One region of the Alkalibacter saccharofermentans DSM 14828 genome, then DNA from elsewhere that is predicted to be linked to it. Evidence: a T-box and tRNA genes for the amino acid it is inferred to sense, from the RefSeq annotation. Region 1 holds a T-box; the other regions hold tRNA genes.
The links. A T-box is a leader RNA that pairs with one kind of tRNA and senses whether it is charged. The one in region 1 lies ahead of proS (proline--tRNA ligase), so its partner is inferred to be a tRNA-Pro.
Positions count from the first base shown of each region.

Region 2: it has a tRNA-Pro gene. The T-box ahead of proS (proline--tRNA ligase) is inferred to sense a tRNA for this amino acid. The anticodon was not compared.
Region 3: it has a tRNA-Pro gene. The T-box ahead of proS (proline--tRNA ligase) is inferred to sense a tRNA for this amino acid. The anticodon was not compared.

Region 1 is NZ_FQTU01000017.1:24,422-34,600, forward strand. It holds gene BUB93_RS10105 (right-handed parallel beta-helix repeat-containing protein) at 1-996, shown strand, start outside; gene BUB93_RS10110 (right-handed parallel beta-helix repeat-containing protein) at 1,168-2,352, shown strand; gene BUB93_RS10115 (LCP family protein) at 2,430-3,443, shown strand; gene BUB93_RS10120 (biotin transporter BioY) at 3,461-4,024, opposite strand; T-box leader at 4,174-4,371, shown strand; gene proS (proline--tRNA ligase) at 4,414-5,853, shown strand; gene BUB93_RS10130 (xanthine phosphoribosyltransferase) at 5,855-6,430, shown strand; tRNA gene BUB93_RS10135 (tRNA-Arg) at 6,485-6,561, shown strand; gene BUB93_RS10140 (BRCT domain-containing protein) at 6,966-7,883, opposite strand; gene BUB93_RS10145 (hypothetical protein) at 8,086-8,499, opposite strand; gene BUB93_RS10155 (cold-shock protein) at 9,261-9,497, opposite strand; gene BUB93_RS10160 (hypothetical protein) at 9,494-9,850, opposite strand; gene BUB93_RS10165 (hypothetical protein) at 9,999-10,179, opposite strand, start outside.
Region 2 is NZ_FQTU01000001.1:39,415-49,593, forward strand. It holds gene der (ribosome biogenesis GTPase Der) at 1-1,217, shown strand, start outside; gene BUB93_RS00210 (NAD(P)H-dependent glycerol-3-phosphate dehydrogenase) at 1,230-2,255, shown strand; tRNA gene BUB93_RS00215 (tRNA-Pro) at 2,336-2,412, shown strand; gene BUB93_RS00220 (biotin/lipoyl attachment domain-containing protein) at 2,443-3,645, shown strand; gene BUB93_RS00225 (YggS family pyridoxal phosphate-dependent enzyme) at 3,657-4,313, shown strand; gene BUB93_RS00230 (cell division protein SepF) at 4,329-4,796, shown strand; gene BUB93_RS00235 (YggT family protein) at 4,806-5,075, shown strand; gene BUB93_RS00240 (YlmH/Sll1252 family protein) at 5,081-5,812, shown strand; gene BUB93_RS00245 (RluA family pseudouridine synthase) at 5,819-6,733, shown strand; gene BUB93_RS00250 (ferritin-like domain-containing protein) at 6,755-7,237, opposite strand; gene BUB93_RS00255 (Rqc2 family fibronectin-binding protein) at 7,316-9,061, opposite strand; gene dapF (diaminopimelate epimerase) at 9,181-10,026, shown strand; gene BUB93_RS00265 (YicC/YloC family endoribonuclease) at 10,038-10,179, shown strand, end outside.
Region 3 is NZ_FQTU01000002.1:90,188-100,366, forward strand. It holds gene BUB93_RS02255 (Crp/Fnr family transcriptional regulator) at 1-132, opposite strand, end outside; gene BUB93_RS02260 (3-isopropylmalate dehydratase large subunit) at 321-1,607, shown strand; gene BUB93_RS02265 (3-isopropylmalate dehydratase small subunit) at 1,623-2,147, shown strand; gene BUB93_RS02270 (MBL fold metallo-hydrolase) at 2,203-3,096, opposite strand; gene BUB93_RS02275 (helix-turn-helix domain-containing protein) at 3,343-3,738, shown strand; gene BUB93_RS02280 (bifunctional diguanylate cyclase/phosphohydrolase) at 3,786-5,315, shown strand; gene BUB93_RS02285 (hypothetical protein) at 5,572-5,973, opposite strand; gene BUB93_RS02290 (hypothetical protein) at 6,352-7,506, shown strand; tRNA gene BUB93_RS02295 (tRNA-Pro) at 7,827-7,903, opposite strand; gene BUB93_RS02300 (ECF transporter S component) at 7,944-8,429, opposite strand; gene pdxR (MocR-like pyridoxine biosynthesis transcription factor PdxR) at 8,525-9,865, shown strand; gene BUB93_RS02310 (HAD family hydrolase) at 9,898-10,179, opposite strand, start outside.

The DNA of each region.
Region 1 (10,179 bases):
AACGATTCAAATCCTGGTACACAGCAACAGCCATTTAGGACCATACAGAAGGCTGCAAATACAGTTAAAGCTGGGGATACAGTCTATATCAGAGGCGGCACCTACAACGAAAAGGTGGACATGCAAACCTCAGGGACAAGCGGCAACTATATTACATTTAGAAACTATCCAGGTGAAAAGCCGGTCGTAGACGGAAAAGGAATCGACTGGGGATACAACTGGAACAGCCTCGTGAACATTAATTCCAAGAGCTACATAAGGCTTGAAGGCCTAAGGGTGATCAATTCCAGATGGGCGGGAATAGGCTCCACCAGGGTAGAGTCTAACTCCAACTATATTCAGGTAATAAACTGCTCTACATCCAATACGAGGGCGTCGGGAATAGCATTTTATACTGCAACAAATATTACAGTTGACGGAAATTCAGTAGAAAAGGCTTGCACGGCATCTGGTTCTCAAGAAGCGATTTCATTTTCAAATGTGAATGGCTTCGTAATCAGAAACAACAGGGTATTTAACATAACCAACAGCGTCCAGGGAGCTGGCGGTGAGGGGATTGACGCAAAGGAAGGGTCTTCAAACGGAAAGATATACAACAATACAGTCCACGACATCGCAAAGATCGGAATATACATAGATTCTTACAGCAAGACCTCAAGCAATATCGAAGTGTACGGAAACAACATATACAACTGTGGACAGGGAATAACCGTAGCGTCTGAAAAGGGCGGAACACTGAGAAACGTAAACATATACAACAATACCATTAGAAACTGCAGAGTTGGATACACTGTTGCAGGCTGGGATTATAATTACAGAAGTCCTATGGACAATATAAAATTTTATAATAACACCATATCTGGTGGGAACATTCGTTTGAACAATCCAGATGCAAAAAGAATCTTTATTACAGGAAACAGATTAACTGGTGGAACCATAGTAATGGACGGAGGAATTGAATCAGAGACCACTATTGAAGGGAACACAATTAATTAATCATTTTTTAAAGCATCATGGGCATTAATTACAAGATTGTCAATAAAAAATGGTAAAGTGTAGTATAATAAGAATATAAATTGTTAAGCAAAGCCCCAAATTGTAGGTTAAGAACATCCGACAATTTTGGGGCTTGTTGCGTATATTTTTATGGAAAGAGGCGCTGATAAAATGAAACGTATAAAAATGCTTGCTGCTATGGTTTTGTTGGTTATACCTGTTTTATTCCTTGGCTGTAATTTGGACGTTGAGGAGGAACAAAACGTTTATTATGTTTCCACTCAAGGGAATGATGAAAGCCCTGGTACTTTTGACGAGCCGTGGAGAACCATCCAAAAAGCATCAGAAAACATGGTGGCAGGAGATACGGTCTACTTAAGGGAAGGGGTTTATAATGAAGCGGTAACAGTGAGCACGTCAGGAGAAGTGGACAATTATATAACTATTTCAAATTATCAGGACGAAACAGTTGTAGTTGACGGTGAAGGAATAGACTGGGGATATAACTGGAGCAGCCTCTTTGACATAAATACTCAAAGCTATTTAAGAATTGAAGGCATAAGGGTAATTAACTCCAGATGGGCGGGGTTTGGATCTACTACAGATGACAAGGGATCAAGTTATGTTGAAATACTAAACTGCTCCACCTACAATACTCAAGCCTCAGGAATAATATTTATGAATGCAGAAAATATAATCATAGAAGGCAATTCAATAGAAAGAGCAAGCATCAACACATCAGGCTCACAAGAGGGAATATCCTTGGATAATGTGGATTACTTCGAAATAAAAAACAATAAAGTATTTAATTTTACCAACGATGTCCCAGGTAGAGGAGGAGAGGCGATAGATGCCAAGAACGGTTCCTCTTATGGAAAGATTTATGGCAACGAGGTCTACAATATACCTAAGATAGGAATATACATAGATTCATATGAAGGGGAGCAGAAAGATATAGAGGTGTATGACAACATAATATACAGCTGCGGACAGGGTATCACCCTGGCAAATGAAAAGGGAGGATATCTAAGGGACGTAGTTGTTAGAAATAACGATATATCCTACTGCAGCTGGGGCTTGGCCATAGGAGGATGGAACGATGGATACAGCCACGAAATGGAAAACATATCTTTTGTGGACAATAAACTCACGGGAATCTCAAGATCTGGGATATACCTAAATAATCCGGACGCAATAAATGTAGTTATAAAAGGCAATCAAATTCAAGGAACGTCTTCATACGTTCCCATTCGACTTAATGGTGGTAATTTAAGTGAGACCGTTATTGATGGTAACTATTTTGATAGAATAAGTGGTGATCACCCTGTTGGAACAAATTATAATATGCTTGAATAAGCTGAACTCGTTAAAATCACGCTAAAAAAGGGTATATATTAAATACGAAAGTCACCTGAAGAAAGCGGATGATTTTAATGAAAAAAAGGAAGCTGCTCATAATCATTGTAATAGTGTTGATATTTGCATTGGGAGCTTCAATCAAGTACATTTACGATTCAACGGATTATCAAAACGTTTTGGTACCGGAAACAGGAGATGAAAATACTGCTCAAGCTCCTAACGATAAGCCAGATGACGAAAAAGCAGAAAATGAAAAAGCACCGAAACAGGAACAGAGCCTGGAAGATGAAGGCAGTTACATTGATGATTTGAATACATCTTCAAATACGATAACACTGATGATGCTGGGCATAGACGAATCAGAGGACAGAAATATAGGCATATACCGCTCAGATGTAATAGTAATAGCAAGGATGGATCTTGATAACAACTGGATAAAAGTGCTCAGCATACCGAGAGATACATACGCGTATCTTCCGATTAGAGATAGGATGGACAAGTTGGGACACGCATATGCTTTTGGCAGCTTAAACGGCTACGGTCCCCAGGCAAGTGCAGAGGCTCTTGAAAATTTCTTGGAGGATATAAAAATAGACTATTACTTTGCCATCAAGATGGATCCAGTTCCGGGAATAGTTGACGACATTGGCGGAGTGAAGGTAGATGTTGATGTAAATATGAGAGATGCCCGCAGAGGGATAGAGATCAACAAAGGAGAACAGGTATTAAACGGAGATGAAGCCATGCTCTACATTCAGTGGAGAAAGACTCCAAGAGGTGATATAGACAGGATATTACGGGTTCAAAACTTCACATCCTCGATGTATAAACAGCTGAGGCAAAACAATCAGATGATAGAGGCAGCCAGGATTATCCTAAACTACAGATCAGGCATAGAGACAAACCTCTCGTCAAGGCACATGATTGCTCTTGCTACTTACTTCAATCAGCTTCCGGAAGGCGCTGTGACTTACTATACGGTTTCTGGGAGATCTCAGATGATAAATGGAACAAGCTACTGGATAGCAAATGAAAATGACGATGAGATAGACGAGTTTTTGGACCAAAAAAAAGGCGCCGGCAGCTAAAAACCGGCGCCCTTGACTTAAACTGTATCAAGGCTTCTTCTAACCATTGGAACCCTAAGAGCCAGAACGCTTCCCAAGAAGCAAGAGAGAATATCTCCAGGCAAAGGCAGTAAGAATGCGTGCAAAAATAGCACTGATGGATTGACGTTTAGGCCTAAAACAAAACTTGCAAGTAAGTAGTAGTAAACAAATCCTAAAACGTATACTATTAGTAAGCCTGTGATGCTTGCTTTTATATATCCTAATAGGTTTCTGTTTTCTTCTTTCCGGGTCATCTTACCTGCCACATATGCTGCCAGGATAAAGGCAAGCAGATAACCGAAGGTAGGCTGGAATATATAACCGATGCCTCCGCCGTTTGCAAATACGGGAAGACCAATAAGACCCAGAATCACATAAATGGTTACGGATAAAGCCCCGTATATTGGTCCAAGCATCATCCCTGCCAGGTTGGTAAACATGAACTGCAGGGTAAAAGGTATCATGGGTACAGGAACTCTAGTTAGGGCTCCAACTATTATAAGTGCTGAAAAGATGGCGCAGTATATCATGGTTCTTGCGTTTAGTCTGTTTGTCTCCAATTAGGTTCACTCCTTTTTGATTTAAGATAATTATAGACTATCAAAACATTGGTGTCAACCTAAAAACTAGAAGAGGTTAACGAGTGTCCTTTGAAGTATAAATCGATTGACATGAGCCTAAAGGTTTTTTATAATAGAGCTTAATTGAATACTTGGCGTTGAAAAGGAATATTAGATGAAAAACTAAATTTACAGAGAGCGGATGTTGCTGGAAAATCCGTATTTTAGATTGTCGAACCCGCCTTGGAGCCGCATGGAAACATGCCGCAGCTTTGCGTTATAAAGATGAGCAGAACACATTTAAGTGTTAATTAAGGTGGTACCGCGGATAATCTTCCGTCCTTTGTTGGATGGGAGTTTTTTTATTTTATTGAAGGAGGATTTATAAAATGGGCAAGAAACAAAAAGTTGAAGCCATTACGCCTATGGATCAGGATTTTGCGCAGTGGTATACAGATGTAATTTCAAAAACAGAGCTGGTAGATTATTCACCAGTAAAAGGGTTCATGGTAATAAGGCCTTATGGATATGCTATATGGGAAAATATTCAAAAGGAATATGATAAGAGGTTTAAGGAGACAGGGCATAAAAACATGTATTTTCCTCTTCTTATTCCAGAGAGTCTTTTAAAGAAGGAAGCAGAGCACGTAGAAGGATTTGCCCCTGAAGTTGCCTGGGTTACCCACGGTGGGGACAAAGAGCTTGGAGAAAGACTTTGCATAAGACCAACATCAGAGACGATTATATGCAGCATGTACTCCAAGTGGTTGAATACTTACAGACAGCTGCCGTACTTATTCAATCAATGGTGCAGCGTGGTAAGGTGGGAAAAGACTACCAGACCTTTCCTAAGAACATCTGAGTTTTTATGGCAGGAAGGGCACACTCTTCACGAGACATACGATGAAGCACAGGAAGAAACTATGCAGATGCTTGAGATATACAGAGACGTTGCTGAAAAACACCTTGCTATTCCTATGGTAGTAGGCAAAAAAAGCGAAAAGGAAAAATTTGCGGGAGCTTATGCGACATACACCATGGAAGCCTTGATGCACGATGGACAGGCACTTCAGTCAGGAACCAGCCACAATCTTGGCCAGCATTTTACCAAGGCATTCGACATAACTTATCTTGATAGGGACAATAACCAAGCTTATCCATATCATACTTCATGGGGTATTTCTACAAGGCTTATCGGTGCGCTTATCATGGTTCACGGAGACGACAACGGTCTTGTGATGCCGCCTAAAATCGCGCCTACACAGATAGTGGTCATTCCGATTGCTCAGCATAAGGAAGGCGTGCTTGACAAAGCATGGGAAGTATTTGATGGACTTAAAGAGAGCTTCAGGGCTGAGATAGACGACATGGATGGTTATTCACCTGGCTGGAAGTTCAATCAATGGGAGATGAAAGGTGTACCCATCAGGCTTGAGATTGGACCAAAGGACATCGAAAATGGACAATGCGTCCTTGCAAGGAGAGATACTGGAGAAAAGATCCAAGTTGCGCTTGAAGATGTAAGTTCAGAAGTAGAAAGACTGCTGGATGAGATCCAAGACAACCTGTTCCAAAAGGCACTTAATATGAGAGAAGAAAAGACCACAACGGCAGTAGATATGGAGGAGTTCAAGAAAAACATCGCCGAAACTCCGGGATTTGTTAAGGCCATGTGGTGTGGGAGCCGCGAGTGCGAGGATAATATCAAAGAAGCTACAGGAGCGACACTTAGATGCGTGCCTTTTGATCAAGAGACCATTGGAGAAGGAAAATGTGTATGCTGTGGCGAAAAGGCTGACCAAATGGCGTACTTTGCAAGGGCTTACTAAGATGGAGACGCTTAAAAATAGAATCCTTGAGGATGGAGTCGTCTTGGGCAATGACATCCTCAAGGTAGATTCCTTTTTGAATCACCAGATAGACGTGGAGCTTTTCAACGAGATAGGAAAGGCTTTTAAAGAACACTTTAAAGACAAGAAGATTGATAAGATTCTTACAATAGAAGCATCGGGAATAGGACTTGCATGCCTAGTGGCTCAGCACTTTAATTGCGTGCCGGTAGTCTTTGCCAAAAAAACAGAATCTTTAAACTTAGATAAAGATATCTATTATAGTGAAGTATATTCATTTACCAAGAAAAAAAGCTACAAGGTGATGGTATCGAAAAAATACTTAAAAGCAGGAGAAAATGTCCTGGTAATAGACGATTTTCTAGCCAATGGAAAAGCGATGCTCGGCCTTGAAGATATCTTGAACCAGGCAGGAGCGAAACTTGCAGGTGTGGGGATAGTCATCGAAAAGGGCTTCCAAGGTGGAGGAGACGATATTAGAGGCAGAGGAATAGACCTAAAGTCCCTTGCTATTGTAGATTCCATGGAAGATGGCAGGATAAAGTTTAGAGAATAAAAAACTAAAGTTTTTCTTCTAATCAAAACAATTTATGGTATAATACATAATGATGTGCCCGTAGCTCAGCTGGATAGAGTGTCTGACTACGAATCAGAAGGTCGGGGGTTCGAATCCCTTCGGGCACGCCATTAGCAAGGGTTTCAGGACTTTCGGGTCCTGTTTTTTTATGCAATTAGCCACTTTTTAGCCACGGAAGAATATGGAATTAACTATTTAGCCACTATTTGACGAATAAAGGGCCTATAGTCGGCGGGCTCAATTTTGCGCTCGGCTGTTCTTAATGTGGTACTTTTGCCACGTTGTTTTCAGGCTATGTCATTTAGCTATGAAGGTCTTTCTGGTTTCAATGGGAATGTTTGTACAATGATAGCTGAATGTCGAAAATTCGACATTGAACGGATTCAATACCTCTGGTTAATCTGTTTTGCGCTATCTTTTGCCTCTTGATATATCGTGAGAGCCTCATATTTGCCTATATTCAAGCTTTACTAGTCGTGTTTGTTCGTTTGGAACATAAAGCTTGATTATATTCTCAATTGTCCTTGATTATATCCAAAAAGACATTTTCACTTAATATTTGAATTTCATGACCACTCAAATATAAGCTTTCAGCCTTTTTAAGTTTTATACTTTTGTCATCTTTTATTTTGGAATAATCAAAATTACCAAGAATCAAATAATTCGTTTGCTTGTTCACATTGTTTTGTGCAATCCCACCCATGTTTACAACTATTTGCGCAGCTTCTTTTCTCGTGAAATTTTCAAGAGATCCAGTGAAGCAAAAATATTTATCATAACAAATATGATCAGAGCTGATTTGATCAGGGGATAAAGGCTCAAGTGTTGCAAGATTTATTTTTGAATTTGACTTACGTGGCTTACAGGAAGTTTTTCTTAAGTCGATACCTTCACTTTCAATTTTGCGCACCGTTTTTATAAAGCACTCATTTGTAACATGGCAATCGTTTAGGGCTCTGTGAATGGTTCTTGGGTCAACTTCAAGATATTTCATAACAGTATCTAGTCGATGGTTTTCAAATTCAGGATAGATTTTTCGTACCAGTCGCAGATTGTCGATGAAGTCGTTGTCAAATTCTTTAATGTGTTTACTATTATCATAAACAAAATTGATATCGAAATTGACATTGTGTCCTACGACAATATCATCACCGATAAAGTTTAAAAACTCAGGGATCATCGCTTCGATTATTGGTTGGCCTTTTAACATTTCGTTTGTGATTCCTGTTTTTTGGGTAATAAACTCATCAATTGGAAATGTGGGTTCAATTAATGCTTGAAATTCATCGACCACCTGGAAGTCACGAACTTTAACGGCAGCTAACTCAATAATTTCATCATATCGTGGATCTAGCCCGGTTGTCTCGATATCAATAACTGTATAATTTGGGATTATGTTCATCAGGGAAGATCCCTTGCATCTTTCACTCATTTGATTCATCTCCTTTAATTTTAGTTTTATATATTTTTAATTATAACAAAAAAACAAAGGAATATAAGAAAATATTTACTTTTATATTAAATAATTATTTGTATCAATAAAAACACATAAGCCCTTGATGTTCATAGGTATTAACACTTGGGTGGCATTAAAAAAAGCCCTTAAAACGCAAATGTGGGCTTAGTTTTTTTGTTCAATCTGTGATTATATTGTGAAGATCTCTTTTAAAACGCTTATGGCATGATGAACGATTTTTCCCTAACCACTGGCCAATATCATTCCAGGTATTGCATCTGATAAACCGTCCAAAGGCTAGTAGGTAGAAGTCATAATCAATCAAGCCTTTATCTCGGCACTTGTCAAGGTAAGTCAGTATCTCCTTGTATGCCTTGGCGTACTCGTTTATCTCATCATTCAGCATCTTGGATATATCGGCGCACTTAGTGGCTGTATCTCCCGTTTTATCGCTCCTGAACCCTCCCTGTACGTTGTCTAAGCGTGGTCTGCTTGATATAAGGGTTCTAGCTCTTATCTCTTCCAGTTGGTCCTTAAGGTTTTCTATTCGCTCTCTTCTTTTAGGAAGTTGCTCTAATTCTTGCAATGTCATATAATCACCTCACTAAAAAGATACATGCCCAAAGATTTACCCCTGGGCACGTTCAAAATTTCTCGGTCTATCTGTTTCTTCTGTCATAGTCTCCACGACTTCTCACGAACTCCATAAACGCATCTTCTTCCGGGTCACTCTCTAGACCTTTTGGCAATATGTCTAAAAGTTTATTAATTAACGCTTGGTAGTTCTTGATCATGGTATTATATAAATCAGCTTCAGCAAATCGTTTGATTCCAAACTGGTTGGCTCCGTTCTGGTACTTCTCGTTGCCCCTTCTCGGCTTATTGTTTCGGCTAGGTCTTGAAGTGTTACGGCCATGAATGCAGCATTTTCTATTAAACGATGTACTGTGTTTAACTTGTCCTTTGGTATGTCCTTAAATATCCTTTTAAGCCTCTGATGCTCTTTTTTTTATGAGCTGTTCCTTTGTTTGAACGGTCAATTTATCACCTCGAATCATGTAATATTTAAAATATAAACTGTCGGATTGTTTGTCCTGGTAAAAATGGATTGATAACTTTAAATGTCGTTAAAAGCTTGTTTATCCTTAAATGAATTAATTAAAGCTTCTAAATCCTTGGATTTATCGCTACTGGTAATGAAATTTTTACTACACCCTTATGCGAGTGCTCGGTCAGTAACAGACATTTACCCCCGCCGGTCCTGAATTTTTCTATGTTTTTTTTACGACCCAGGGGGCTACCTCCTTAAGGAAAATAGGTGGTTCTCATTTCCCTGGGGAATATACAGATCTATTATCCAATGCCTTCGGCATCTATTTTTTCTATTCGGAAGGCTTCAAGTCCCTTGTCGCTTTCGGCTCCAATGAATTTGAGTAAGTCGCCTTTTTCTATTTGATTAAAAGTGTCTGGATCTATCAAATTACTAGCATGAAAGTAGCAAGATTTTGCGCTGCCCATGTCTGCAACAAATCCATAACCTCTGTCATAGAAAACTTTTATTACGATACCTTTTTTACTTAAGTTTGTCATTTGAGGTTCATCTCCTTATTGGTTTCATTGATGTTTTCTATTGGCAATGCCTTTAAGATCTTATCCGTTTCGGCTAATATCTCGTTTGCATCACGGACGTATTCTTTTGCTATGTCGATAAAGTTGAGAATTATATCGTAGTCAATCAACCAATTAACCGATTCTTTCTGTCGCTCTCTCGTATGGCCTTCATGTTTTATGTCTTTGGTCCAATCAAGAATTAAATTTAAATCGGGATTGTTTGAATACCCATATTCTGCAATCCAGTGAGACAGCATAAAATCGGCTTTCTCTAGTTTTAATATACCTTGCTCTAGTGAATTTCTTGCTTCAAATTTTATTTTAGTTTCCATTTTTTCTACTCCTTTTTTTAAAATATTTTTTAGAAATTTATATAACGAGGTGGCAATAATATGACTCCACAAGATTTCGGTCAACTACTTCTTTGCCCTTTTTTAAGAAGTAAGAAATGTCAGGGTATTTGTTTTTCCAGTCATAACATCACCCGAACAGAGCTTCAATGCTCATATAGGGGAAGAAGTTCCCTTGTATCTTTATGGCTTCTGTGAAGGTCACGGTCTGATTTTTTATCTTGGCTTCGATTTCCTCACTTGTCGCGCCTAAAAAAGTCGCTAAATCGCTTGATGTTACGTGATTTGTTTTCATTTCCTGTATCAAGTTT
Region 2 (10,179 bases), on a different contig from region 1:
GCGTAACGAGAGACAGGATTTATGCTGATTGCGAATGGGTTGGAAAGCAATTTACATTGATAGATACAGGTGGTATTGAGCCTTACTCCAGTGATATCATACTTCTTCAGATGAGAAGACAGGCGCAATTAGCAATAGATACAGCAGATGTAATAGTGCTGCTAGTTGATGGAAGGGAAGGTATGACTGCTTCGGATCTTGAAGTTGCCAATATGATAAGAAAGTCCAACAGACCCGTTGTTTTAGCTGTAAATAAAATCGAAAATAAGGATATAGAAAAGAATATTTACGAGTTTTATAACTTGGGAATTGGTGACCCGATGGCGATATCTGCAGAACAGGGTTTGGGCCTGGGGGATTTTCTTGACCGGATTGTTGAAAGTTTTGATTCATCTCTTGTATCTCAAGAAGAGGATACCAGGTTGAAGATTGCTGTGCTTGGAAAGCCCAATGCGGGTAAATCAAGCATCGTCAACAGACTCTTGGGAGAAGACCGGGTAATAGTCAGCGAAGTAGCGGGAACTACCAGAGATGCAATCGACTCTACATTCAAGTACTTTGGAGAAGAGTATGTCTTGATAGATACTGCAGGTCTAAGAAGAAAGAGCAAAATATATGATGATATAGAAAGATACAGCATCGTAAGAGCTGTAGCTGCGGTGGATAGAGCCGACGTTTGCATGATTGTAATAGATGCAAATACCGGGATTAGCGAACAAGATGCAAAGATTGCAGGAATTGCCCACAACAGAGGAAAAGCTTCTATCATAGTAGTAAATAAATGGGATATATACGAAAAAGACCAGGGCAGCGTGAAAAAGTTCGAAAAGGACATTCGAAACACACTTTCATTCATGCCTTATGCACCTATAATATTTATTTCCGCATTGACCGGACAAAGAGTCAACAAGATTATGGAGACCGTCTTATTGGTATCCAACGAGTATTCAAAGAGAGTCACAACTGGAACCCTTAATGAGGTTATTGGTGAGGCTGTGTTGATGAATCAACCCCCTTCAGACAAAGGTCGAAGGCTTAAGATTTATTATGCTACTCAGGGAGCAGTCAAACCGCCAACTTTTATAATATTTGTAAATGACAAGGGGCTGTTGCACTTTTCGTATGAACGCTTTTTGGAAAACCAAATCAGGAACGCATTCGGTTTTGTAGGTACTCCTATAAGGTTGATTGCTAGAGAGAAAAAGGACAAATCGTAGAGGTGAAAGATTATGAAGATAGGAGTACTTGGTGCAGGCAGCTGGGGGACCGCCCTGGCGGTATTGCTGGCTGACAAGGGTTATGCAGTTGACTTATGGCACAGAAGAGAGGACCTCGTTGATGAAATCAACTTTAAAAGGGTCAATTCTAAGTATCTGCCGGGAGTGGTGATAAATAAAAAAATCACGGCGACAACAAGCCTAGAATCAGCAGTTGCAGGAAGCGAAGTGGTTGTTTTAGCTGTCCCATCCCACACGATAAGGGATCTTTGCATTCAAATCAAAGACTTTGTCAATTGCGAGCAATATATAGTCAATGTTTCAAAAGGGCTTGAGGAAGGTTCGTATTTCAGACTGAGCCAAGCAATAAACGAAGAACTTTCATATAATAATGTTTATGTTTTATCCGGGCCAAGCCACGCGGAGGAGGTAGCAAACAAGCTTCCTACCACTGTAGTTGTTTCCGGTGAGAAAAAAGCCAAATGCGAGTTACTGCAGGATCTTTTCAGTACGGATTATTTAAGGGTATATACTAACCCGGATATGATAGGCGTAGAGCTGGGCGGTGCATTGAAAAACATAATAGCTCTCGGAGCCGGCATTTCTGACGGTCTGGGTTATGGAGATAACAGCAAGGCAGCGTTGATGACAAGGGGAATAGCTGAAATAAGCAGACTAGGTAAAATTCTTGGAGCAAAAACAGAAACATTTGCTGGTTTGACAGGCATTGGCGATCTTATCGTAACCTGTACCAGCATGCATAGCAGAAACCGAAGGGCAGGAATACTTCTGGGACAGGGTGAATCCCTTGAAAATGTGCTGGCAGGAATAGGAATGGTCGTTGAAGGCGTCAAAGCCACTAAAACTGCTTACGAGCTTGCTGGAAAACATGATTGTGAGATGCCCATAACCACAGGGATTTATAAGATACTCTACGAAGGGTACGACCCAAAGGATGTGGTAAACCAAATCATGACAAGAAGAAGCAAACACGAAATAGAAGAGATCAACAGCCTTTATTATTACGGCTGGAATTAGAAGCGGTTGTCACCGCTTCTAAATTTTTTAAAAATTCTACTTGAAATGCAATGGTACAATCATTATAATATAGTATATGTCTGGGTGTGGCGCAGTTTGGTAGCGCGCGTGAATGGGGTTCACGAGGTCGCAGGTTCAATTCCTGTCACTCAGACCATTTTTATTATACTCTATCGGACGTGATCTATTGAAAAGCAAACGAAGATCCAGAAGAAAGAACAACAGGAAGCCGCTGTTGTATATGCTTATAATATTTTTGATGGCACTAGCCTGGATGAATTTAAGCAGCAAACAAACTCAGACACTTCACAATGAACGCTACGTAAAAACCTACGAAGCGGATGTGACTTTAATCAAAAACGAGCAGGTTTTTTATTTTGACCAAAAACCCTCGTATCTAATAAGCTCGGGCACTAGAATATCTATGAATCAATTACTGGCTGAACAATCGGTTTCCACTCAAGGATACGCTTCTGACAAATCGGCAGCAATCAATAAAGCTATATCCCATGCCGGGTCTTCAAAAAAAGAATTGGATTTATCGCTAATTGATTCATTCGATGAGGACGACAAGACCAAGAGTCAAAGGGAAATCCGAATAATGCTATCTGCATTGAGATACCAGTCCAAATCAGAAGAAGAACTAAAGGACATTTTAGAAAAAAATTCTGGTGCTTCAATTTCATCGCCGACCCTTAAGAAAATCGGATCAGATTATCCTGGATACGTTTTTTTTGATGATGATGGATATGAACAGGTATTTACCTTTTCGAATATGGATATGTTGTCGAAAGAGTTCCTAGAAGAAGCTGATGAAATAGCTGATTTGAATAGAGGTTATGGAAACAACGTGCTTAAGGTTACTGACGATGATGGGGTAATTATTGTGGCGGCAGTACCCAAAGAAGTCGAGCTGCAGAGAGAAGCACTTCTCCAGGAAAGAAAAACCGGCATATATGAACGGTTGGATGAAGAAAATCTTTCATCTTATATAGAGCTTTTGACCGAAAGGGTGGATCTGCTAAGAGGGTTTCCAAAAGTAAAATTCAACATGGATGACAATGAATATGCGGCTTACTTGATTGAATCCATTGAAGAAGAAGAGGAAAAAATTTTAGTGTTCATGCTAAAGGAAATGGTTCAAGGAGAGATTCTAAGCAAAAGAAAAGGCACGGCAGACATTTATACCTACGAAAATCAAGGCTATCTCGTACCATCCAGATCTGTATTTGAAAAAGACGGAAAAAGCTACGTAATGGTCTTGAGCAAAGGATATTTGAGAAGGAATGTCGAAGTGACGGTGACTTTGGTTGATGGGAGTCAAGTCTTCTTAAGCAGATCAGAAAACAGCAACCTAAGCGACGGGATGCAGGTACTTATAAATCCGTAGAGGTGTTTTAAATGAGCAATATCAAAAAAAATATAGAAGAGATTATGAGAAAGCTCCCAGATGACGTTTTGTTGGTGGCAGTTACAAAACACAGAAGCATCGAGGAAATCGAGAAGGTTTTGGAAGCGGGAATTTTCGACTTGGGTGAAAACAGAGTTCAGGAATTTAGGGAAAAGCAAGAAGTCCTTCCCCAAAATATTAGGTGGCATATAATAGGACATCTTCAGAAGAACAAGGTTAAATACGTCGTCGGCAAGGTATTTTTGATCCATTCTGTGGATTCTGTGGAATTGGCTAGGGCAATTGACAAGGAATCAAAAAAGAAAGAGCTAACGACGGATATTTTGATACAATTAAACGTTTCAGGCGAAGAAAGCAAATTTGGCTTGGATCCAAATCAGCTTGATCAATTTTTGGAAGATATATCGGCTCTAGGGAATATACGTATCAAAGGATTGATGACGATTGCGCCGAACACTAAAAATATAGAGGACTTAAAAGATATTTTTACGACAACAAGGGCAATATATGATAAAATAAAAGAAAATGTTAATGGAGTTACAAACATTGAAATGACCTATCTTTCCATGGGTATGACCAACGACTTTGATGTTGCAGTTGAATCGGGTTCGAACATGGTTAGAATCGGATCAGGATTATTCGAATAAAAGGGAGGCATAATTATGGCTAAGGATTCTTGGGGCAAGGTAAAAAACCTATTGGGATTGGAAATCGAGGAAGATTACGACGAAGAGATGGAAGAACAGGAAGAAATGCAGCCAAAGGAACAGGATCAAGATACAGGCAACGCCATATTCAATAAAAAAATGAAGAAGGATAAACCTGTTGGTTCCGGTAAGGATAATTCTAAGGTTTTAGTAGTTGAGCCGGAATTTTTTAACGATGCTCCTTTAATTTGCGACAATCTTAAGAGCAACAAGACTGTAGTCGTGAATTTGGAAAATGCGGATTATGAAGATGGAAGAAAAATATTCGACTTCTTGAATGGTGCTGTATACGCATTGGATGGAACGATTCAAAAGATTAGCGAGAATGTCTTTATTTTAGCGCCAAGCACTGTGGATGTAATAACCGAAGAACTGGATTCGGACCACACCCACGAGTTCTTAGATTGGAATTATGAAAAATAGGTGTAAGAAATGAGCGGTACGTTGATTCGAGTAGGAAATGCTTTTTTCGAATTTGTAAACATCATGATAATAGTCAATGTAGTGCTGAAGTTTATAAGTCCTAAAAAAAAGGGGAAGTTTGGAGAATTCGTTGGGAATATGACTGAACCGATGCTCGATCCTTTAAGAAGGTTCGCAATGTTTGAAACGATGGACTTCTCACCATTTATTGTAATACTTCTGATAGAATATGTTGTATTGCCGGTATATAGCGCATTGGTGATCAAATTGTTGGGATGATTTTCATGAAAAAATACAGCGATGACGAGCTGCTGGTCAAAAACATAACGGCAAATGTAGCAAGACAATGGTCAGAAGTCGAATTTTTCGATTTCTACGATCCCTCACAGCAGAAATTGATATCTTCAGCCCTCAATAAAATGGGGGTTGATTATTCTTTTTTTGGCGGCTACCGGGATGCTGAAAGGAATATATTGGCTGTAGGCTCTTTGGGGGCAAAGGCTTTCCCTATAGAGGTCTTAAAATTCCCTCTTCCTGACGAAGCTACTCACAGGGATATATTAGGAGCCTTTTTAGCCACAGGAATTAAAAGAGAAGTTTTAGGTGATATCCTGACTGATTCGGATAGCGGAATGGTATTTGTAAAAGATTCATTTTCTATGTATCTAAAGGATAATGTGGGAAAGATTAAGAACAAGTACCCTGAAATCCAAATAGTCTCTTACCAGAGTGTCGCAATTCCTGAGAGGCGATTTGAAAAAAAGACTTGTATCGTGTCTTCTTTAAGATTAGACAACATAGTGGGTAAGATTTGCTCACTATCAAGAGGAGATTCTGCAATGATGGTTAAAAAGGGGATGGTCAAGGTAGATCATATGGTAGTAGAGAAAACTTCCTATGAACTTACCCCTGGAGCAATAATATCTATAAGAGGTCATGGTAGATTTTTGTTTGATGAAATTTCAGGCAGCACTAAAAAAGGCAATCAAAAGATAGAAATACTAAAGTTCATGTGAGGTAAAATGGAGAATTTAGAAACCATTCGTATAAGAGAAAATGAAGATTCGATGAGGCTTGATCAATATCTAAGCAGTCATTTTAAAGAGATGTCAAGAAGCTATATTAAGAAATTAATCGATAGCGGAAATGTACGTCTCAACGGGGAAATACCAAAAAGCAGCGTAAAGACGTCTCCAGGAGATTTAATAACTGTAGATATTCCTAAGGCTGAAGATTATCGGGTTGAGCCACAGGACTTGCCCCTTGATATAGTCTATCAAGACAAGGACATAGTTGTGGTAAACAAGGACAAGGGTATGGTAGTCCACCCTGGTCATGGCAATCCTTCAGGAACGCTGGTAAATGCCTTGTTGCATCAAATTAAAGACCTATCCGGTATCAATGGGGTAAAACGTCCCGGAATAGTTCATAGGATCGATAAAGACACGTCAGGTCTGTTGCTTGTTGCGAAAAACGATGCAGCCCATAAGAAACTAGCTGCTCTCTTAAAGAAGCACGACATAAGGAGAAATTACTATGCAATCCTAGAAGGAGTTATCCAGGAAGAAAACGGGAAGATTGATGCGCCTATTGGTAGAGATCCGAAAAACAGGATAAAGATGGCTGTTGTGAATCAAAATTCCAAATCTGCAGTCACTCACTTCAAAGTGATAGAAAGATTTCCAAAGCATACCCTGATAGAAGCTTCACTTGAGACTGGACGCACTCATCAAATCCGCGTGCATATGGCCTATATAGGTCATCCTCTTGTAGGTGACGGGGTATATGGTTTTAAAAAGCAGGTTTTGACAAAGGAAGGGCAGGCTCTTCATGCCTTCAGATTGGCATTTGATCATCCCTCAACAGGTGATGCAATGATTTTCGAAACGCCTATTCCTGATTATTTCATTAAAATAATTAATAAGATAAAAAAATAAAAATGGCGAAAACCGCCATTTTTAATATGTTTCACGTATATTGAATTCTGCATGCTCAACCCAAGTCTCTGGTTTGCGCATATAAAGCAAGATGTCCTCAAGGGTCAGCAAGTGTTTTTTCTCTTCGTTTTCAAGTTTCTTAAGCAAATCCAAAGTTGTCGGGTCAGTATTATCCTTCTGTAATTTTTGATAATAGTCGATGCTCTCCTGCTCCATTTTTTTTGCAAATTCATAGGCTTCAATGGTGGATAAATTCATCTCAAACTTAATGTCTTTTTCCAAAAGTTCTGTAAAAACATTTTTCACGTCATTTAAAACGTCTGTTTCCTTGAATTCCAAATTTCCGGATGCTAATTTCTGAACATACTCATAGTGCTTTTGTTCGTCATCAGCTAATTTGTGGAATATTTTTTTTAGTCCTTCGTTTTCAGCTTCCTCTGCCTGTTTAATATAATACTCCTTGCTGTCTACCTCGAGTTTTAATGCCATATCGTACAAACTCATATTAAAACCTCCTCATCAATAGTTGTTAAATTCTTACCCGAAGGATGACCTATTGAAACAGAATCGGATTTACGGGAGTCAGGAGGTCATGTTGTTCTTAAGATCTGTAACTTTCTTTTCACTTGGAGTGACATAAACAGTCTTGTTGTCGGTATATATGACCATACCTGCCTTAGCTGACTTGGGCTTTTTAACGAATTTTATCAACGTATAGTCAACGGCAGCATTTGAGCTCATCTTTGCCTTGCTGAAGTAAGCTGCAAGCATGGCAGCTTCGAAGATGGTTGCTTCCCCGGGAGTTTTTCCTTCACATCTCACGACAACATGAGATCCGGGTTGATCCTTGACGTGAAACCACAAGTCGTCTTTTGAGGCGGTCTTGGTAGTCAGCATGTCGTTTTGTTTGTTGTTTTTGCCTACCAGTATGTCATATCCTTCAGATGACCTGAAAACATCAGGAGCTGATAATGACTGCTGTTGGTTTTTTTTGCTTTTTTTATAGGATTTAATAAGTCCGTTTTCTGCTAGCTCGTCTTTGATTTCTCTCAGCTCTCCAATTGAATCGCATTTAGATATGCTGTCTAAGATGCTCTCGAGGTAGTAGATTTCTTCTTTTGTCTTTTGTGTTTGCTCGTCTATATAGCTAAGAGCCCTCTTGGCCTTGTTATATCTGTCATAATATTTTTTGGCATTCTCCCCAGGCGTTTTTCTGATATCCAAAGGAATAGTGATCTTTGTTCCATCGGTAAAGTTATCTAAAACAACTTCCTTGACAGGAGACTTTAAGGCGTAGAGATTGGCATACAGCATATCAGCGTAGAGTCTGAATTTATCCGCGTCTTCGGCATTTTTTCTGTCTTCCGTCAATTTGTTGAGCTTGTTGTAGTTTCTCTCTAGCTTATTGCCTATAATTTGGCTGATGGAGGCAGTCCGCTCCTTTATTCTTTGGTGGGAATCTTTCAACCTGTAGTAATCTTCAAGCATTTGACTGACATCCGGATAGCAGGATGCTTCCATGCCGTCAAACAGAGTAATGGCAACTGTAGAAAAATCTTTGATCTCCTTACTGTCGGGATCTTTATAGATACAGTACTTTGGACTACCCTTCAGCACAGTTAAGATATTCTTGATTTTGCATATCAAGCTTTCCGGAATATCTGAAGCGGCAAATTCCGTATTGATATCAAGCCTGTTGCAAACCTCCCTGGCAATTAGCTTGCTTATCCCTTGGAATGAGTCCATGACAGCCTTGTCTATCTTTTTGTCGGGAGCGCTTAAAAGCAGCTTTTTAAACTCTTCATCATCCAAGGAAGAAAAATCTCTTTTGTTCATCGGAGGGGCCACGTAGCTCCTTCCCGGCAAAACCTCCCTGAATGAACTGACAAATCGGTTGATTCTTTTAATGCTGTCTGTTATAATACCATTTTCGAGCAATATTATATTGCTGTGTCTGCCCATGATTTCAACGAGCAGCTTCTTTTCAGAAAAATCAAAAAGCTCGTCTTTTGACGTGACGGTCAGCTCTACGATTCTGTCGAATTCAATCTGCCTAACAGCGGTTATAATGCCATTAGAAAGCTTTTTTCTCAGAAGCATGCAGAACATCGGCGGCGACTGGGGGTTTTCCTTGGTGGCAGTTATGAAATGAATCCTGGGATGATTGTTGTTGGCAGAGATTAAAAGCTCATACTTGGATTTCTTATTGGTGATATTCAGTATAAGTTCATCCTTTTCAGGTTGATAAATCTTGTTTATCTTGCCTCCGACGAGGGCTTTTGAGAGTTCATGTTGCAAATGGTGTACGGCAAATCCGTCCAAAGGCATAAATATCATTCCTTTCATTATATGGTACAGAGGCAGTCTTATTGTAACAAAACACGGGGAAAAATACTATAGGATTTAATCGGTATTATGGTATAATATAAAGATACAATTGGAGGGTGATGAAAATTAACTTCAGTAAATATCATGGAACGGGTAACGATTTTATAATAATTGACAACTTGGAAGGTGAAATCCTTCTGCAGCAAAATCAGATTGCATTTTTATGCAAAAGGCACTTTGGAATAGGATCTGACGGACTGATGCTCGTAGAAAAGTCTAAAAAGTCTGATGTAAAGATGACTTACTACAATTCTGATGGAACTCCTGCACAGATGTGCGGCAACGGGATCAGGTGCTTTGCAAAGCATGTATATGATAACGGGATGATATCTGGCAAGAATTTCAGCGTCGAAACCCCGGCTGGGGAAAAACATATAGAGATACAGACTGATGAGAGCGAAAAGGCTTTTCTAATAAGCGTAAATATGGGCAAAGCCATATTTGAACCAAAAGAAATACCGGTAGTGTATGAACAAGAAAAAGCAATGGATATTCCATTTAAAACACCGTGGGGAGAGGTCGTTATATCCGCAGTATCTATGGGCAATCCTCATGCAGTGATAGAGGTTGCAGATGTTGATAGCTATCCATATAGAGAAATAGGGCCATTTATAGAAAAACTTGAATTTTATCCTGAAGGTACAAATGTCAACTTTGCACAGATAATAGACCGGAAAAACGTAAAAGCCTTAACCTGGGAGAGAGGTTCCGGACTAACACTTGCCTGCGGGACGGGTTCCTGTGCAGTGGCAGTGGTCCTTCACAAAAAAGGACTGGTTGACAAAGATGTTGTCATATCCATCCCCGGTGGGAGGCTTAAAGTGCAAATTGACGATACTATAACTATGACAGGTCCGGCAGTGCACGTATTTGACGGGCAAGTTCAAATTCCTAAGGAGGGTTGATTGTGAAAAGCATGACAGGTTTTGGAAAAGGCGAATACAGGGATGAGCAAATGGAGATAGCTGTTGAGCTTAAAACTATTAATCACAGATACAAGGACTTTTTCATAAGAATGCCTAGGCAGATTTCTTTTGCTGAAGATCTAGTCAGAAAGG
Region 3 (10,179 bases), on a different contig from region 1:
TTCTGCAGCTTCTCCCTGTCTATAAACCATCTGATGTTTGTTATAAAGCTTTACTTGCTTGGTATTAAATATTTCGTAGAGCTCTTCAGGTAGATCTAGTATATGTTCTTGGGTTATTGGTATGTTGTCCATCAAAAACACCTCAAAACTTTTTAGATTGTAGCATAGTTTACATTCTATATAATCATTATATGCGATAATGGTCTTTAAGTTAAGGGATTATGTGAAATGGATTTTAAAATGACCAAAAAAACTATATAATATAATTTAAGCTGGAAAAAGAATATCAAGGTTGTAAATCGATAAAAAGGAGAAGTAAAATGGGAAAAACAATTGCAGAAAAGATTTTTGATTCTCACAGAGTAGAAGAGCCGTTTCCGGATACACATGTTTTAAAATTGGACAGGGTTTTTTGTCATGAAATCACTACGCCTATTGCTATTACAGATCTTATGGCAAGAGGCATGGACAGAGTCTTTGACCCAACAAAGATAAAAGCGGTAATAGACCATGTAACACCTGCCAAAGATTCAAAGACAGCAGAACAGGGAAAGATAATGAGAGAGTGGGCTAAAAGACACGGAATTAAAGACTTTTTCGACGTTGGAAGAAACGGCGTATGTCACGCTATTTTTCCGGAGAAAGGATTTGTAAGACCTGGCTACACCGTTATAATGGGTGATTCTCATACGTGTACCCATGGAGCATTTGGGGCTTTTGCAGCGGGTGTAGGAACAACAGATCTGGAGGTAGGAATACTTAAGGGCGTGTGCTCATTCCACTTCCCCAAGACCATCAAGTTCGTCCTCAATGGAGAGCTAAAGCCGGGAGTTTATGCAAAGGACGTTATACTATTTATCATAAAGCAGCTTACGGTTAATGGAGCGACCAACAAGGTAATAGAGTTTACCGGACCGATAGTAGAAAAGATGTCTATGGAGTCTAGGATGACAATCTGCAACATGGCCATCGAGGCTGGTGGAACCTGCGGCATCTGTTATCCGGATATGACTACAGTTGATTATCTGTGGGATTTCATCAAGGATGAGTACTCAACAAAGGAAGAAGCGCTTGCAGATTATTCGAAATGGGTATCTGATGAAGATGCCGAGTATGAAGAAATTTACGAATACGACATGTCAGAGCTTGAGCCAATGGTAACTTTCGGCTATAAACCGGATCAAGTTAAGTCTGTCAAGGATATGGAAGGTACAAAGGTCGACCAGATATATATCGGAAGCTGTACCAATGGAAGAATCGAAGACCTGAGAGTGGCGGCTAAAGTTCTTGAAGGAAAGAAAATAAGCGACGATGTCCGTGGCATAGTAAGCCCGGCAACTCCCAAGATCTACTCCATGGCACTTAAAGAAGGCATCATAGATATTTTTCAGGATGCTGGTTTCTGCGTAACTAATCCTACGTGCGGTGCATGCCTTGGCATGAGCAACGGAGTTTTGGCAGAGGGTGAAGTCTGTGCTTCCACTACTAACCGTAACTTTAACGGCAGGATGGGCAAGGGCGGTACGGTTCATCTTATGAGCCCGGCGACAGCAGCTGCAACAGCCATTGCAGGAGCAATTACAAATTCCGAGCTTTTCGAGGCTTAGTAGAAGGAGGTCAATATGAAGAATTTTAGTGGAAAAGTACTGTTTTTGGACAGAAGCGACATAAATACCGATGAAATAATACCCGCAAGGTATCTTACTGAAATTACAAAAGAAGCGCTAAAGCCGTTTTTGCTGGAAGATTTGAGCTTGCCCGGCTTCGACAGCGCAACAGACATAAAGGATAAGGCAGTTATCGTCACGAGAGAAAACTTTGGTTGTGGATCCTCTAGAGAACATGCTCCGTGGGCGTTAGAGGTAAACGGAATAAACGTCGTATTAGCCGAAAGCTTCGCAAGGATCTTCAGGCAGAATATGTACAATTGCGGGATGTTTGCAATTGAGCTTCCCAAGGAAAAGATAGATTACTTGTTTAAAAATTATGCCGGCAAGGACACATCTATTGAGATTGATATAGACAACGAAAAGCTCGTCGTAAGCGCGCTTGAAAAGTCAGAAGAAATCGAGTTTTCCGTCGGAGGATTTGATAAGACTTTAGTTAGAGAAGGCGGATGGGTAGGCTACGCAGATAAAAAGTACTGATTAAATTTAAAACGGCGGTTTCCCACAACTGTAATGTTGAGGAAACCGCCGTTTTCTATATGGTAGAATAATAAAGGCAGCCGTCTTTAGAGTAAAGAACTACTTGGTTTGTCTCTACCAGATACTCTAGAAATGGCCTAAAGAGTCTTTCGACCCGGGCGTATTTTTCATATGAATCTATGCGGATATTAAATTCAGAGATGGCTTTTTTTAAGATAGCTCCAAATTCCATTTCACCTTCAATGAGCCTAAAAACCCTAGTGGTTGTATCATTGACTTTTTTTATGCCCGAATCTATAAGGGGGGATATGTCTCCCAAAATATCCTTGTGAGAAAGTATGTATCCATCCGCTTTTAAACCCCGTAGTTGTTCCTTGCTTTTAATATCAGCGCTGTGGGAAAAAGCATAGGGAAGCTTGGCGGCTCTAAGAGAGCTTTTGCCAAGCAGTGCGTCTCCAAGGTATGCTACACCATCTGGGGTGATTACACAGATATGACCTGGAGAATGCCCTGGGGCATGGAATATGGAAAAATCCGCGCCTTCGAAGGTTATCTTATCGTCAGAATCGAGTATAAGCCGGTCAGTTTTGCACACCATGTTGGAATAAAATCTTTTGGCATGGTGCAGATCCAGGATTGGATTGGCGTTTTTAATCGAAAGATCTGAAAAGCACAACCCAGCCTCGTTAAAGTGCATGGCAATGGTGGAATTGAAGTGGTTTTTCAATAAAGAATTGTTACCCACATGGTCGATGTGGGCATGGGTTGAGATGATAGCTTTGATTATAATGTTATTTTCACGTATTGCATTAAGCAAAATATCTCCCTCTTCACCGGGTCTTCCGGTATCGAGAAGGACTGCATCGTTTTTTCCTATTCTATATAAGCCTACATATGAATATCCTAAATCTATGCAGTAGGTGTTTCCAGTAACATGAATTAGCGACATGACAAATCTCCCTGAAATAGTAATTGGATTAATTGTATCATAAATTATTCTGGCCAGGCCTGAATAATTTGAATAACCCTCATTTTTTTCGTTTAAAGCATACACCTTTTCGGCATTCATATGTTATAATTCGCTACACCGTTGAGGTGTTGCGAGTGTATTTTTTGATATTTTTCGGTGTTTGACAAGTGAATAACTACATTTTAGTGTAGAATATTTCTGAGAGGTGTATAAAAGATGTGTAAAATGTGCATAGGCGAAAAAATTCGTTGCTTAAGAGAAGAAAAAAATATGACTCAAAAACAACTTGCTGAAATCTTAGGAATTTCTCAGCAAGCGGTCGGAAAATGGGAAAAGGGTATAAACGAGCCTGATTTTGAGACTATTGTAAAGCTATGTGATATTTTTGGTGTTGCATCAGATTATATATTAGGAAGAATTGAAACAGCGAGCCCCACGCCTAAAGAGCAGATTGTTGAATTGCTCAAAAGACCTGAGTTTAAAGATGCAGCTATTGCATTCCAAGATTATCATGATTGGACAGAGGATGAGATCCAGTCAATCGCAGACTTTATTGAAGGAAAGCGACTGCTGAAAGAGAAAAAAAAGCTAAGCAACTATATTTTTTTAAATCTTGAGTAAATTTTTACAATTTAGCCAATAATACATTAGATTTGAGGGGTAAAATTATGCATTTAAAAAAATCTTATAAGAAAAAGACAAAAGTTGTTATTATCAGTATTTTGTTATTAATCTACATAATATCATATCCACATGTATACGATATTATAACGGTTTTAAATGGTTCAGCACTATTGGCTCTCACCCTTAGCTTACCCTTGGTTGATGGTTATAGAGGGATGATCATTTCGATACTTTTTAATTTGGTAGTCGCAGCTACATCTTTTTTTAGAATTCTCGCTAACCCCCATACAATGTACTATGGACTTATGTTTACACAAATAAGCATTATTGTAGCCTCAATTATTATAGGTTTATTGGTTGAAAATTTAAATCAGAAACGTGCAGACATCGAAACATTGACCTTCAAAGATGTGACCACAGGGTTGCACAATAAAAAATATATGTTTAAATACTTGCATGAACTATCAGAAGCAGCAGACAAATCCCCTATAGGAATTTTGGTTTTTGATGTCTTCCCAATTGCTGAAATAAATAAAATATACGGATATCAAGCTGGTGACTCTGTTTTAAAAAGCATTGCTGATTCAATAAATAAAAGCCTCTCAAAGGGAAGCATCTTCTGCAGGGCATCTGGAAGCAAGTTTGCCATCATGCTCCCTAGAGTTGATTTTGATGATATGATTCGATTAGAAAAGGAAATACATAAGAAGGTTGACGATTTTTGTTTTTACGATAAAAAGAATGGTATTCAAACAAAGCATATCCAGATATCATCGGGAATTGCTCACTACCCACACACGGTTGATTCATATAATCTTTTATATTCTCAGGCAGAGAAAATAATAACCGGAAACAAACTTTACGAAAATTTGCATACGAATATTTATAAAAACCTTTTTGACAACATTGAAAATGTCACAGGTAGCAGTCTTGAAAAAGAGCTGGCAATAAAAATGGTACTTAGTATTATCGATTCAAAGGATCATTACACCTATGGACATTCTACACGGGTAATGAATCTTATGGCTGCATTCGGAGAAGCGTTGTCTCTTGACAGTTTTGAAGTTGAAAGGCTTAAGGTATTATCCTTGCTGCATGACATAGGAAAAGTAGATCTTCCGGCGGAATTATTAAATAAGACAACCAAGCTAACATATGAAGAGTTTGAAATAATCAAAAAACATACTGCCCTTGGGCATAACATACTTAAGAGCCTACCTGATTTTTGCGAGTATGCTCTAATAGTAAGAGCGCATCATGAACGTTTTGATGGCAAAGGATACCCCGATGGGTTAGCGGGCAATGAAATCCCGTATTATTCAAGAATGCTTTCTCTTGCAGATGCTTTTGATGCTATGATGTCAAATAGGCCTTATAGAAAAGGTATGGAGCTAGCAGCTGTTATAAAGGAGATAGAAGACAATTTCGGGAAACAGTTCGATCCGGAATTGGCAAATAGATTTATAGATTTAGTTAGCAACACTGAAAAACATGTCGTTGATATTAAGGTGTATCAAAATGCCAATTCAGAGCAAAATGGAGTAAAGATAAAAGTGTCTGCGTTGTTTGAATAAAATGTAATTCTCACGTAAGGAGACGCCCAGATTGCTTTAATACCTTCTTCTCTCAGTGTTTTACTATTGTTTATAAAACTGCGGCATATAAAGATTTTAGAGTATGCATCTTTACTTCAAATTTCACATGGTATCAAACAATAATGAACTGGTCAAACTATAAAACTAAGAAAATTTAAAAATATAAAAATCGGCGGTGTATGCTGCTGTATCAACGATTCTATAGTAAATGACATATTCATCAAGTCCCTTATATTTACCGAAGGTTTAAAGAATAAGTATCTTTATCGATTAATTTACATGAGAATGGATAAGCAACTTCTGCATCAACAATGCTTATATACTTTCCACTGATGAATAGATTGTTATATTCTTCTTCTGTTATTCCTAATCGCTCATCATAAGTATAGGGATAATACTTGTTTTCTTTCCTAAATTTCGCGAACCAGTCTGGATTATCTTCCAGTGCTTGTGTCATCTTGTCTGTAATAGCCCAAAACTCGTCATCTTCTTCAGATTGCAGCAAATATGCTTCGTTAATGGTAGCAAGTTGAATCAAAGTTTTTTTTAGATTGAATTCTTCAGATTGACTTGTTGCGCAATTGGAAAGCAATAACGCAAACAACGAAATTAAGAATATAAGAATATATTTTCTCATACAGATCTCCTTTTGAATTTTCAAAGAATAAACAAAATCTATAATTCTTCATAACTGAAAATCTTTTCATTTCAAGTGACATACTTTAATAATTAGCTGATTTTGTTATTGTTTACTTATTGAGTTAAATTACATACATATTTACGAGAAACTTCACTTTCTTTAAAAACCAGACATGGTTTGTTACCATTTTATCTAATTATACCCAGTCGTCAACCCTTTATTTAACTTTTTAGTATTTTAATTATATAGTTGTATTTTAAGTATATGAGACATAAAATTTACTTTAAAAACCATATTATATAATGAATTGGTTGAATATACATTTATAAACTGATAAAATCGAAACAAGAATTATTATCGTGGGGGGAACATTCTATGAAAAAGCTCAAAATGAAGTTTTGTTATTTAATATTTTTTTCCTTAATTTCTATCAGCCTTATAACTAGTTCGTGTGCAAAGTCTGAATCTAATGCTGAACCCGATAAAAGCTATGATACTATGATTGATGCAGCAAATGCAGTACTTGAGAACGTGGATAAAGATTTGTATTTTGCATACGGTCTGTATTTATATCAAAGTCAAGAGTTTTATGATGCTAAAGAAATTTCTTATAATTTAACTTTCTATGAATTTGTGAAAAACAGCAATGATATAAATATATATAATTATGTTGTCGGAGATTCAATAGAGTTAATATATACTAAATACAGAACACTTCCCGAAAATCATGCTAAAAGTATCAGGGCATCTGACTGGCAAATACAATTAGATTCCATTGCAGACTATGAAAATTTAATACCTTTTGTTGTTGATTTAGCTAAAGAGAATGGCGAAGAATTAGAAAAAGATGCATTCTTATATTCTAATTCTTTAATAGGATATTTTGAAGATGATATGTTTTATATTGGAAAAGGAAAATACACTGATTTTCATAAAATAGCGCAATATGATACATCGACAGAAGAACTTATTTTTCTACCTAGCTATGGGAACAATGATAATCCAGATTATTCGAGGGCATTTGAGCAGCCTATTAGTAAGGAAGATATAGATAGTGTTTTATATAAAGTTGTTGTAGACTCTGAAATTGATGAAGAAAACTTGAGATTTATCTATGATGAAATAACCAAATTCGATGATTATTCACTTCAAACTATTTGGTTTTATGATAGTATTGATGCTGCATATTCGATAGAAGATGATGCTTGTTATAATGTAGGGGAGCTAAGCAAACTGGAATATGACAAAGATCCTGTGTTTTTTGAACCTGTAGACGGATTCAGTCAAATTTCCCTCCAGCAGCTTCAAGGTCTGTTTCCAGAAGCAAATTTGACAATCAGTAAATTTGATGAAGTTATAAGACGGATTTCTAGTGGCGAATTAGTAGATGATAGAAACCCAGATAAAGAGCCAGTCAAGGAATATACAAAAATTATTCATGAGTATTCATACACGCTGGAAGTCTATGAAGATGGTTCTTGGAATTCGGTAGGTGCTTCAGCCCCTTCTTCAGAAATTTTAATTAGATAGAGCTTACTATGCAATTAGCAATCTCTATCTAATTGTAGTATCTCCTCCTACCGATTAGATTGGAGATTAAGGATAAGTTAATGACAAATAATAAAAAAAGAGACTTAAGAAAGTCTCTGAAAGCCTTGATAATGGTCGGAGTGAGAGGATTTGAACCATCCATCCGTCGCAAGCTCCTCACAGGGGGCGTCTGCCCCCTTATGACGGACATATGCTTCGCTTGATGTCCTGTAACCCCCGGAGATGAACTTCCGCTATCGCTAAAATGGGGAAGGAATCCTTCCCCAAGCCCCATCCAGGCCGAAGTTTCAAATAGAAAATGGTCGGAGTGAGAGGATTTGAACCTCCGGCCTCTTGGTCCCGAACCAAGCGCTCTACCAAGCTGAGCCACACCCCGAACATTAACAATTATAAATGAATGTCATTTATTTTGCAATTTAGAAATTGATTTTGCCGGAAAATATTTTTTTGAATTTCGTTGCAAACAGATATCCTACAACAGCGCCTACAGCCCCTTGGACGCCGTTAAAAGGGATGCTTGACAATGGGGAAATGAAATTGGAGTAGATTATAACTTCTGCAATGTAGTATCCAGCTACAAGTATAATAAAACCGGCAATTACCCCCTGGACGTACTTGGACTTTTCAAACATAAGCCCTGAAACGTAACCCATAGCACCTTTTACAAGGAAGGTGGGCAGCATATAGATCAGGTAGCCTAAATAGTAATCCCCCAATGCAGAGCCAAGAGCTGCAGCTAGAAATCCGAATTTGGGACCAAGAAGTGCGGCTGCAATGTATATTGCTCCGTCGCCTAGATTGACATAGCCCAAAGGCATGGGTATTGCTATTACCACTGTAGCCACAAAAACAAGGGCAAGCATCAGGGATGTGTAGATTAATTTTTTAAGTGTAGTATTCATGATTAGCTCCTTTAATTTATTTATTAATTATAGTATAATAAACATGACCATATTAAAATATACAAATTAAAATAATTTGGCAAGGACAGATTGAAATGATAGATAGATTTATACTGGACAAAAAAAGTGGAGAAAAACTTTACCTGCAAATTTATAGGCATTATAAAAATGAGATAATGAGCGGAAAAATTATTAAGAATGAGAAGCTCCCCTCCGTAAGGGGATTGGCTAAAGGGTTAAACGTAAGCAAGATCACAATAGAGTCTGCTTACAATCAACTTGCTGCAGAAGGATATATAGAAAACATTCCCCGAAAGGGCTATTTTGCAGTTGAGCTTAAGGAGTATGGATTTAAAAAAATCCCTAAGCAGAAACGGGTAAACCAGGCAAAGAAGTCATATATCAATACCGGTGTTGATAAAGACAGCTTTGACTTTAAGTTGTGGCGTAAACTGTATGGTTGGGTAATAAGAGAAAAAAAAGATGAAATCTTTGACGGCGGAGATCTACAAGGGGAGCTTCTGTTAAGGCAGGAAATCAGCAGGTTTATTTCCAAAAGCAGAGGAGTTTACTGTACCCCGGACCAAATAGTGATAGGATCGGGAAGCCAGTATCTTTTAGGGATAATATCCGGCCTTATCAGGGAATCTACTCAAACTGTGATCGTAGAGGATCCAGGTTTTGTTCACGCGAGACAGACTTTTGAGGATTACGGCTTTGAAATTGAGCCGGTAAGCGTGGATGAGGAAGGAATAAGAACGGATCTTCTATATGAGACCAAGGGAAATCTGGCATACTTAAGCCCTTCACACCAGTATCCTATGGGAACCGTAATGCCCATAAAAAGAAGACTCGAGGTACTAAACTGGGCGAGAGAAAAGGACATATTGATAGTAGAAGACGACTATGACAGCATAATAAGATACGAAACAGAGCCCATACCATCTCTTCAAGGTCTAGACGAAGGGGAGCATGTGGTGTATCTAGGTTCCTTTTCAAAGCTTTTGACGCCTTCAATCAGGATAAGCTATATGGTTCTTACAAGAAGATTGATTGAAACGTATAATCAAAATAAAAACAGATTTACTCAGACTGCATCCAAACTGGAGCAGTTGACCCTTGGCCAGTTAATGAAGGAAGGTCACTTTGAAAGACATTTGAGAAAAATTAACAAGATATACTATAAAAAAAATATCATGATAAAAGAGAGGCTCAAGAAAAAATTCGGTGACCAAATAACGATAATCGGAGGGAACAGCGGATTGCACCTGATTATTCAATTAAACACCCAGAGAGCAAAAGAAGAGCTGGAAAACATCTTCTGCGCAAATGACATTCTTACAGAGAAGATAGATTCAGGAACAGGAAATGTAGGGGAATTGATCCTTCTTACCTACAGTGGAATTCCGCTGGATACAATAGAAGCAATATTATAAAAAGCAGTTTGAATTATCAAACTGCTAAAAATTTAAATTGCGGCTCCGGCCTGTAAAAGATTTTCGAAATAGTAATCGGCAAGGCTCTTGATATCATCCTCGAATTTCACATGAGCGCTGTCGTAAACAGCGGCCACCTCCATACCGGCATTTTTGGCCGCCATGACTCCCTCTAAGGTATCTTCAAATACAAGGCATTCATCAGGTCTGACATTCAAATCTTCTGCTACCTTTAAGAACACATCAGGATTAGGTTTGCCTTTTCCTACTTCGCAGGAGGTCCTGATAGTGGAGAAATACCTTGTCATGTTCTT